2 regions of the Delftia sp. WY8 genome follow, and region 1 is predicted to be linked to the other one. Evidence: riboswitches for the same ligand, from Rfam matches in the RefSeq annotation. Region 1 holds a riboswitch; the other holds the start of a gene.
What was found. A riboswitch is a leader RNA that binds a small molecule or an ion and turns the genes downstream of it on or off. The one in region 1 is predicted to bind cobalamin.
Positions count from the first base shown of each region.

Region 1 (4,775 bases):
CGATGAGCTTGTCGAACTGGGCATCCACATAGGACAGATTGCCCTCCACGCGCAGGGCGGGCGTGGCCTGGAAGGTGGCGGTGACCTCGGCCCCGCGCGAGGACTGGCTGCCGCCCTGGATGGAGATGGCCGGCCGGTCGGGGTCGCGCGTGATGATGTTGTCCTTCTTGATGTCGAACACGGCCAGCGTCCACTCGCCGCGCCCGCCGGCCACCTGTTGCTTGATGCCGATCTCGGCCTGGCGGCCCTTGCTCAGCTTGTAAGCCGTGTTGGCCAGGTTCAGCGACACCAAGCTGTTGACGGGATCGTGTCCCGAGCTGATCTGCCCATAGACCTGGGTGTTGCGCGCCAGCTCATAGGTCAGGCCCAGGCGCCAGGAGGTGGCGGCCAGCGTCTTGTTGAAATCCGTGCCGCCCACCAGCGAGTGGCTGGCAAAGCTGTAGACATCGCGGCGCAGTCCGGCCATGGCCAGCCAGCGGTTGCTGATGCGCCAGGCATCCTCCAGGTACAGCGCATGCTGGGTCACGCCGGTTTCGGTCTTGGCCTTGGTGACATCGGGGCTGGCCCAGCTGCCATGCACGGGGTCCCAGGCCGAGACCGTGGACGAGCCGCCGTAGGGCGAGTTGTTGGACAGCCGCAGGTTGATGCGTGCGGCCTCCCATCCCATGGCGATCTTGTGCGATCCCCGGTCCAGGTTCAGGCCCAGGCGATTGCCGGTCTGCTCCAGGTCGTGCAGGATTTCCAGGTAGTCGGAGCGGCCCACGGTCCAGGTGGCGGGGTTGAGCGCGTAGGCCTCGATGTTGCGCCAGTGGCGGTCCGACTGCACGTGGTACAGCTCGTTGCGCACCGTCAGCCAGTCATTGGCCTTCCATTGCACCTTGGCGCGCAGGCGCTCGTCGGCATAGCGCAGCACGCTGTCTTCGGCGTTGTAGTTGCGGTCGCGCAGGGACTCCACCACCTTGCCGTCCAGGCCCGGCGTGCCCCAGTAGCGGCTGGGCTTTTGCACGCTGCGGTCGGCAATCAGGTCGATCTGCAGGTCGCTCGTGGGCTCCAAGCGCAGCGTGCTCATGAACTTGCCGTTGCGCGACTGGTCCAGGTCGCGCTCGCCCGCGCTGCGCGCGGTGTAGCTGTCGATGCGGTAGCTGGCATAGGCGCCCAGGGCGCCGGTCACGCCCAGGCCCAGGCGCAGCGTGTCGTCCGTGCCCGCGCCCAGCAGCACCTCGGCCGAGCTGGTGCGGCTGGGCTGCTTGCGGATGGCGTTGACCGTGGCGCCCATGGTGCCGCTGCCATACATCAGCGAGGCCGGGCCGCGCAGCACGTCGATGCGCTCGTAGCCCCAGCTGTCCCCGGGATAGGCCGTGGTGCCGGCGGCCACGCCCAGCACCATGCCGTCTTCGGCCACGCCCACGGAGTTCACGCCCGCAAAGCCACGGCTGCTGAAGGACAGGCCGCCGTTGCCCGGCGTGCTGCTGGAGGTCAGGCCCACGGTGCGCGTGACGGCGTCCACCAGGGCGTAGTCGCCGCGCTCCTGCATCTGCTCGGCAGAAACACCATCCACGCTGGCAGGCACTTCCTGGTTGGAGACGCCGGTATGGCTGGCCGAGCGCGCAGGCTGGGCCAGTTGCTGGCCGATGCGTTCGGCCTGGCCGGTGACCTGCACTTCGGGCAGGACAGTCTGTGCCTGCACAGGAACGGACAGGAAGGCGCAGGCCAGGGCCAGCGGGCTCAGCCGAAGGCAAAGGGAATCGGCAGCACGGGTGCTGGGAACGCAGGAAAGGGAGGAATGCATTTCGAACATCGGTCTTCGACCGCCTGATGCGAAAGCAAGGCACTGCCGCCTCTCCAGCCAGCGTGCAAGGATAGGGTGCAGGACATTGCCATCCGCACCCCGCAGACAGTCAAGAAAGCGCCCGCTCAGCGGGCGCGAAACGCAGCAGGCCGGTCTCCGGGCTCACAAGCGGCGCAAGGACATGCCTTGCGCCCAGCGCCCCGTCTTCCCAATCCACCCGCGAAAAGCTGCATGTTGCAGACCACGCCATGAACCAGTGACAGCCTGTCATCGCCCCTCCGCAGGGTTGCGGAGACTGGCGGGACAGGCGTGGAGCGCCTTGACTTGTTTACCGTTGCGGGGGCAGCCAAGGCCTGTGCCGGCAGCGCAAAAAGCATTTGCTGGCAGTCACCTTGTTCCCGTTTCATCCCCATGGCTGGCATGTGGACACCTGTTGCACGGATGCCTTTGCAGGCGCGGCATTATAGCCAGCGGCCCGCGTCGGTAGCCTGCGGCGCGTCGTGCAGCAGCAGCTCCACACCCAGCCACTCGCCACGGTGAACGCGGCTGATGGCATGCCGCAGATGCACGCGGTAAAAGCCTGCCGCACCGCGCACCGGGCGCGGCCCCGTGGCGATGATGGCCGCATCCCCCAGGCCCAGCGGCAGCACCATGGGGCGCGATTGCATGCGCGGGCGCTGCTCGGTCATCACGAATTCGCCGCCCTCGAAATCCTGGCCCGGCCGGGACAGCAGCAGCACCAGCTGCAGCGGGAACACCGCCGCACCTTCGCTGTATGAGCGCAGCGGCGCATGGCCCGCCTGCGCCACATGCAGCAGGTGCGACTGCGGATGCATCTGGCCGCGCTGGTGGCCCAGCTGCCCGAAGGCCTCGAACGAGGCGGGCAGGGCAGGCTGCATGTCCATTTGGGCACGCCAGCGATTGGCAATGGCAAGCAGGTGCCGGTACAGCACCGGGCGCCATGTGTAGAGGGAGGGCGGCAGGCCATTGCGCATGGCCGCCTCGCCGGCCAGGGCGCGGCTTTCATCCGCATTCAGCAGCCGTGGCAGCAGGCAATGGCCCTCTGCATCGAGCTGGGTGGCAATGCGGCCCCAGTCCAGCCCAGCGAAGCGATCACTGCTGTTCGGCCCATCCATGTCGAACCCTCCATTCAACCCGCCTTGCGAAACGTGAGATTGATGCGCCGCCCTCCCAGCAGCAGGTGAGGCTGGTCCTTGAGCGGCAACACGCCGTGGTGGCGCAGCCGATCCACGCCGCCCCAGACCACCACGTCGCCATGCTGCAACAACACCCTGGCCGTCTTGTCCGCGCCCGCAAGCCCTCCAAACAGAAATGTGGCCGGCATGCCCAGTGACACCGAGACGATGGGCGCGTCCAGGTCACGCTCGTCGCGGTCCTGGTGCAGGGACAGGCGGCTGCCGGGCAGGTACTGGTTGATCAGGCAGGCATCGGGCGCGAAGCCCTCGAAACCCGCAGCGGCGGCCGCTTCGCCCGCCAGCTGCGCAAACACGGCCGGCATGGCGGGCCAGGACTGGCCGCTGACCGGGTCGATGGCGCTGTAGCGGTAGCCGCGCCGGTCGCTGGTCCAGCCCAGCGCGCCGCAGTTGGTCATGGCCACCGACATGGTGAAGCCGCCCGGCGTGACCAGATGGCGCAGCGGCGCCTGGGCCATGACGCTGTCCACCGCAGCCAGCAGTGGCGCCGCATGGGGCAGGGCATGGCCGCGCAGCACCACGGACTGGGGACCAATGGGTTCGATGCCCATGGGAGGTTCATCGGCAAAAAGATCCAGCGTGCTCATACCGGCCGTCCATCAAAGTGCGTCATATCAGAGTGCGTCATGAAAGATCAGCCCCACGGTATGGTGATGGCCGCTTCGGACGCGGCTGACGCCATGGCGCATGGCCGCGCGGCGGTAGCCTGAGCGCCGCCCCGGCACGGGCCGGTGGCGCACGGCCAGGACCAGCGCATCGCCCTGGTCCAGCGCCATCACATCGGCCCGTTGCCTGTCGCCATCGGCCTGGGTGATGACGAATTCCCCGCCCGCAAAGTCCTGCCCCGGCCGCGACAGCAGCAACACCACCTGCAGCGGAAACACATGCTCTCCATAGACATCCTGGTGCAGGCAGTTGTAGTCGCCCTCGCCGTATTGGAGGATCAGCGGCGTGGGCCGCAACTGGCCGTGCGCGTGGCAGCGCGCCAGGAAGTCCTGCAGCCGGTCCGGATAGCGCACATCCAGCCCCATGCGCTGGTTCCAGCGGTTGGCCACCGGCACCAGGCGGGAATACAGCTGTTCGCGCAGCCGCTGCAGCAGAGGTGGCAAGGGGTAGTCGAAATACCGGTATTCGCCACGCCCGAAACCGTGGCGGGCCATGACGATGCGGGAGCGAAAACCGTCTTCCCTGGTGTAGAGGGCCGCCAGGTCACGGCATTGCTGCGCGTCCAGCAGGCCGGGCAGCCGGGCACAGCCGTGCTCGTCGAGCTGGTGCTCCATCTGCGTCCATTGGCAGGGCGGGGCGGATTCGCAAGCTTCGTTGTCGAAAAGACGGAGGTTGTGCATGGCGGGCGCGGTTGGCGGCATGGGCGCTGTGGGCAATTGCCGCAGTCTAGGGCGCCGCCGCAGCGCCTGCATCCCGCTTCTTGCAGTGGACAGAATGTCAACCGGCGGCAGCGCCTGCCAGCCGCGTGCTGGACAGGCCTGGGAGGGCCGGCTGGCAGCTGCAATTGAACAATCGCGGCATTCCTGCAAACGCCTCAGGCCCGCCATGTCCAGCAACGTCCATCACCTCTATCTGTTCTTCGATACGCCCCTGCAGCTGCGCCGCGTGCAACTGATCTGCCAGTACCTGGCCCGGCAGTCCTGGGAGCAGGCCGAGCGCTGGATCCATGAGCTGGACCCCGCCCTGGACCGATCCGCGCTGTGGGATGACGACTGGGCCAATGCCAGCGCCCTGGGCCATCCCCAGCATCTGGAGCTGGGCTTCGA
Region 1 covers NZ_CP049795.1:6,704,470-6,709,244, reverse strand. The annotation lists gene G4D77_RS30685 (TonB-dependent receptor) at 1-1,798, opposite strand, end outside; cobalamin riboswitch at 1,920-2,238, opposite strand; gene G4D77_RS30680 (2OG-Fe(II) oxygenase) at 2,251-2,925, opposite strand; gene alkB (DNA oxidative demethylase AlkB) at 2,940-3,590, opposite strand; gene G4D77_RS30670 (2OG-Fe(II) oxygenase) at 3,618-4,349, opposite strand; gene G4D77_RS30665 (hypothetical protein) at 4,555-4,775, shown strand, end outside.

Region 2 (4,775 bases), 2.2 Mb from region 1:
GGCCACCAGGCGCAGGTTGTCCATCACCTCGGCCAGCGAGCGGCTGAGCAGCACCATCACCGGCACGCCGATGCGCTCCATGGGATCGACCAGCTGGTGCGCCGCCTGGCGCGCGGGCGTGACGATGACCAGGTCCGGCTGGCGCGCCACCACGGCGTCCACCGAGAACCCCAGCCGCCCGCCCACCTTGGGAATGCGCTCCACGCCCGGTGGAAAGCGCGTGAAATCCTCCACGCCCACCACGCGGTCCAGCAGGCCCAGCGCGGCCACAAGCTCGGTGTTGGAGGCAAAGATGGAGACGATGCGCTGCGGCGGCGCGGCAATCTCCACGCGCCGGCCCAGCGCATCCTGCAGCACCACCGGACCGCCTGCAGCGACGGTGTCGGCCCAGGCCGCGGGCAGGCCGCAGCCCAGGGCCGCCGCCGCGCCCTGGCGCAACAACTGGCGGCGCGTGGTGCTGGATTGCCTCATGCCATGGTCCTCAAAACTCTGCTTGCAGGCCGACCATGAGTTCGCGCCCGGCCATCGACGTTCCGCAGCCGCCGTTCTGGTACGCCGGGTTGGCGATGCAGGGCGCGCGGTCCAGCGCGATGAAGATGGGATGGCGGTTCAGGTCGAACAGGTTGTTGACGGCTGCGAACAGCTTGACGCCGCGCGACACGCGGTAGTCGGCACGCAGGTTCCAGATGGTGAAGGCGCCCTTGCGGTGGATGAAGGTGCTGCTGGGCTCGCCCTGCGGGATGAGCAGCGCCTCTTCCGTGTCGTACCACATGGGACCGCGCAGCAGCGTGGACAGCTGCAGGCTCCAGTCGCCCTGCAGGCGCCCGCTGCCCTGGCCGTAGCGCACGCCGGCCGAGGCCTCGTAGCGGTACATGCGCTGCACCTTGTCGGTATTGGCCGACGCTGGCGATCCCTTGTCCCGCATGCTGAAGTGGTAGTAGCCGCCAGCCCAGGCCTTGAGCTGGTGGCCCGTCAGGTTCAGCGCCCGCGCCAGGTCCATGTCGGCCTGCATTTCCAGGCCGCGCGCCACGATGTCGGCCGCGTTGTTGGCGTAGTCCGAGGTGTTGGTCGTGGCCCCGCGCGAGACGGTGATGATGCGGTCGCTGATGGTGTTCTGGAACAGGGCCGCATCCACGCGCCAGCCGGGCTGCTGCAGCGCGGCGCCGACCTCGATCTGGCGGCTGGTCTCGGGCTTGAGGTTGGGGTTGCCGAAGGTGCGGCCACCGCCGACGGCCGTGAAGTCCGAAGCCAGCTCCGTGGCCGTGGGAGCGCGGAAACCCGTGGAGGCCGCAGCGCGCAGCGTGAGCCGGTCCGTGGCCTTCCAGGTGGCGCCGGCCGACCAAGTGTGGTTGTCGTAGTCGCGCGTGCTGGCCTGGGCCAGGGCGAGATTGGGCGTATCGTCGAAACGCGTCGTGCCCCAGGTCTTGCGCAGGCCGGCACGCAGCGTGAGGCGATCGTCGAACAGGGTCTGCGCGTCCTCGACGTACAGCGCGTGCACCTGCTCGGTCTGGTTGTTGTCATAGGGCGCAACCTGGCCCGCCGGGCCGCCCGGCATGGCCACGCGCAGGCGGTCGGAGCGCAGCTTGCTGCGCTCCCAGTCGAAGCCCATCAGCAGGTCATTGGTCTGGCTGACACGCAGGCGCGGCTGAAAGCGCAGGCCCGTGGCGTCCAGCTGGCGGTGGTTGTAGTCGCGCGCCGTGCCGGGCACGGCGCTGTTGCCCGAGCGGATCACGGGCGATGCCCAGTTGAACTCATCGGTATCGACCAGGCTGTAGAGGTGGGTCGTCCAGCTCAGGCGCTGGCCGGGCAGTGCGCCTTCGTAGGTCAGGTCCAGCGAGCGGTTGCTGCGGTTGTCGCGGCTGTAGATGTTGGCGCCCGATCCGCGAAAGCCCGCGTTGTAGATGCCGTCCGTGCGCAGCTGCAGCTCCACGCGGTGCAGCTCGTGCAGCTGCCAGCCCAGGGCGCCGCTGGCGCCGCGCCGCTTCCAGCCCGTGTTCTCCATGCGCGTGCCGCCGTCGCCCGACTCGTAGTCGCCGCGCCCGCCTGCGCTCACGCCGAAGTACCAGTCGAAGCGGTCATTGGCGCCGGCCGTCTGCGCATCGGTGCGCCACAGGTCCCACGAGCCGGCCTGGACCTGGGCGCGCGTGCCAGGCGCCGTCGCTCCCGTCTTCATGATGATGTTGACCACCCCGCCCATGGCCTGGCTGCCGTAGATCACCGAGGACGGGCCGCGCACGATCTCGATGCGCTCCACATCCGAGGGGCTGAGCTTGGACAGGTTGGCCGTGCCCGCGCGCCGGCCGTTGACCAGCACCAGCACCTGGCTGCGGAAGTCGCGCCCCTGGCCGTCGGTGGAGGCGCCGCGCAGGTTCATCGAGGTCTGGGCCGCCGTCCATTCGCTGAGAAAGCCCACGGCGTTCTCGGCCAGCAGGTCGGTGACCGAGCGCGCGCTGGAGCGCTCTATGGCCTCGCGGTCGATGGTCTGCGTGGTGCTCGCGATGCGGCTGCGCGCCTCGGGCCGCGCCGTGGCGGTCACGAAGACGGCGTCCAGCGCATCGTCGGCGGATGCACCGGCTTTGCCGGCCGCCGGTTCCTGTGCGGCGCCGGCCGCCGCGGCGCAGCAGGCCAGCACGGCCGCAGCGGTGGCCGGGCGCAGGAAGGGAGGAAGGGGAAAGGGGCCGGAACAATCGGCGGCCAAAGAAGCGAAGCGCATGCGTTGAATCCAACTGCCCCAGTCACCCGTGGGGCCTATCGTCTGAACCACGCCGCACGGCGCGCACGCCGGAGCCGGCCACGCCAGCGCAGGCTGGGGCCGGACCGGACAGGCGCACTCCCGCGGCGTCCGAAAGCAATGCAGAAGGCCGGTATCCGGGCTTGCGGAACGCTGCGGCGCGCAGGGTGGGCGCGCTGCAGCAGGCATCCCCGCCTTCCCATGTCCGTCCAGACACAGTGGCTTGCGGCGCGCAACCGGTGGGTGGCGCGCCAGCGTGGGGAGTTGTATTCCGCTGACCGTTGCGGGGGCAGCGCAGGCATTGCGAGCGGCCACCTCGATGGCATCGCGCACCTGCTTCCCGTTGAACCCCTGGCCGGTGAACGGCATGAGGCACCTTCAGCAACAGCGCACCGCCACGGCCCAGGGGCTGCGGCGGTGCGCCAGCGGCGGATTATCGCCCAGCCCAGAAGCCCGGCACCCGGGCCAGCGCCCGCAGCGCGCGGCGGCTGCTGCGCGCGCTGGTGGCCAGGCGGGCCTGCAGGTAGCCGGCGGCGAACCAGGCGCGCGGGTCGCGCGCGGCCTCGGCATGGAAATGCTCGGCCGCCACGGCCATGTCGTTGTGCAGGCCCAGCGCGTCCTGGGCGGGCACCAGCGCCTCGGCAAAGCGCCGGCCCTTTTTGCCGGGCCACATTCCGGGCGCGAATTCCCGTGCAAAGTCCGCCAGATAGCGCAGGCGCTTGAGCCGCTTGCGCACGCGGTGCTGCTGCGACAGCGGCAGGCGGTCGAAGTGCCGGCCGTCGCGCAGCACCTGGCGGTGCAGGCGCGCCAGCCGCCGTGCCAGGTACTTGCGCGTGCCTGCGGCGGACAGGTGGGCAAAACGGGCCGATGGCTCTGCCTGCGGCGCCTGCGCCAGCGCCTGGATCTCGGCCAGCGCGTGCAGGAACGGCGGCTCGCGCACGGCAGCGGCTGCATCCGCCTGCACGGCCTGCGGCGCCTGCCAGTCGCACAGGGGCGCATGGGCGGCCTGCAGCAGCGGGCGCACCACATCGGCCAGCGTATCGGCATCGCGCAGCGTGCCCAACTGCGCAAAGGCCTGGGCCAGGGGGTCATCCCATTCGGCGCGCATGCCGGGCGCCAGCCCCGCGCACTCACGCAGCACGGTGCGCAGGCGCCGCAGGGCCACGCGCAGCTGGTGAATGGTCTCGGCATCGCTGCCACCGCCCTCCAAGACCGCCAGATGCGACTGCACCTGGGCCAGGGCAGCAGCCAGCGCCGCACGCACAAAGCCGGCCGCATCGGGCCGGTCAGGGTGCTGCTTCGCAGGGGTGGACATGGTCAGGCAAGGAGATGTGGACGTTGCCGACGATTGTGGGCGCAGCCCCGCGCCAGGGTCAATCCATGGTCAATCGGCGCCCTCCCCGCTCAGGCTGTGCAGCGCGGGCCGGGCAATGCGCACATAGTCGGCCGAGTCCAGCACGATGGAGCGGTCCAGCCGGCCCGCATTGAAGGCGATCTCGGCAAAGCGCTCCACCAGTGCCGGGTCCACCACCAGGCGCACCTGCGGGTTGAAGGAGAACGGCGGCACCGATCCCATCACGCAGCCGGTGGCGGCCTGGGCCTCCTCTGGCGAGGCCAGCGTGGCCTTGCGCACGCCCACGGCCTGGGCCAGGCGCTTGAAGTCCAGCTTACGGTCGCCGGGCAGCACGGCCAGGAACAGCTGGGGATCGCCCGCACCGGACGCATCGCGGCTCTTGCAGAGCATGGCCTTGGCACCCTGGCCGGGTGCCGTGCCCCGGATTTCGGCGACGAGGTCGGAGCGGCCCTCGGCAGGGTGCTCGATCACGCGAAAGCGCGCGTCCTGGGATTGCAGCAGGTGAACAAGGGTGTCGAACATGGCAGGGAGCACAAGAAACGGACAAGAAGGCAGGTCGCCTGAGTTTTGACATTTTGTCCAATTCAAAACAAAATGTCCAATATGACACAACGCACTCCCGAGCAGCGCCAACTGCTGGAACAGGTGGCCAAGATCGCCGAAGGCCTGGGCCAGACCCTTGCCCCGTTC
Region 2 covers NZ_CP049795.1:4,554,180-4,558,954, reverse strand. The annotation lists gene G4D77_RS21015 (ABC transporter substrate-binding protein) at 1-471, opposite strand, end outside; gene G4D77_RS21010 (TonB-dependent receptor) at 482-2,713, opposite strand; cobalamin riboswitch at 2,843-3,126, opposite strand; gene G4D77_RS21005 (CHAD domain-containing protein) at 3,165-4,046, opposite strand; gene G4D77_RS21000 (YbaK/prolyl-tRNA synthetase associated domain-containing protein) at 4,116-4,607, opposite strand; gene G4D77_RS20995 (helix-turn-helix transcriptional regulator) at 4,689-4,775, shown strand, end outside.
Region 2: another riboswitch for cobalamin. It lies ahead of G4D77_RS21010 (TonB-dependent receptor); the one in region 1 lies ahead of G4D77_RS30685 (TonB-dependent receptor).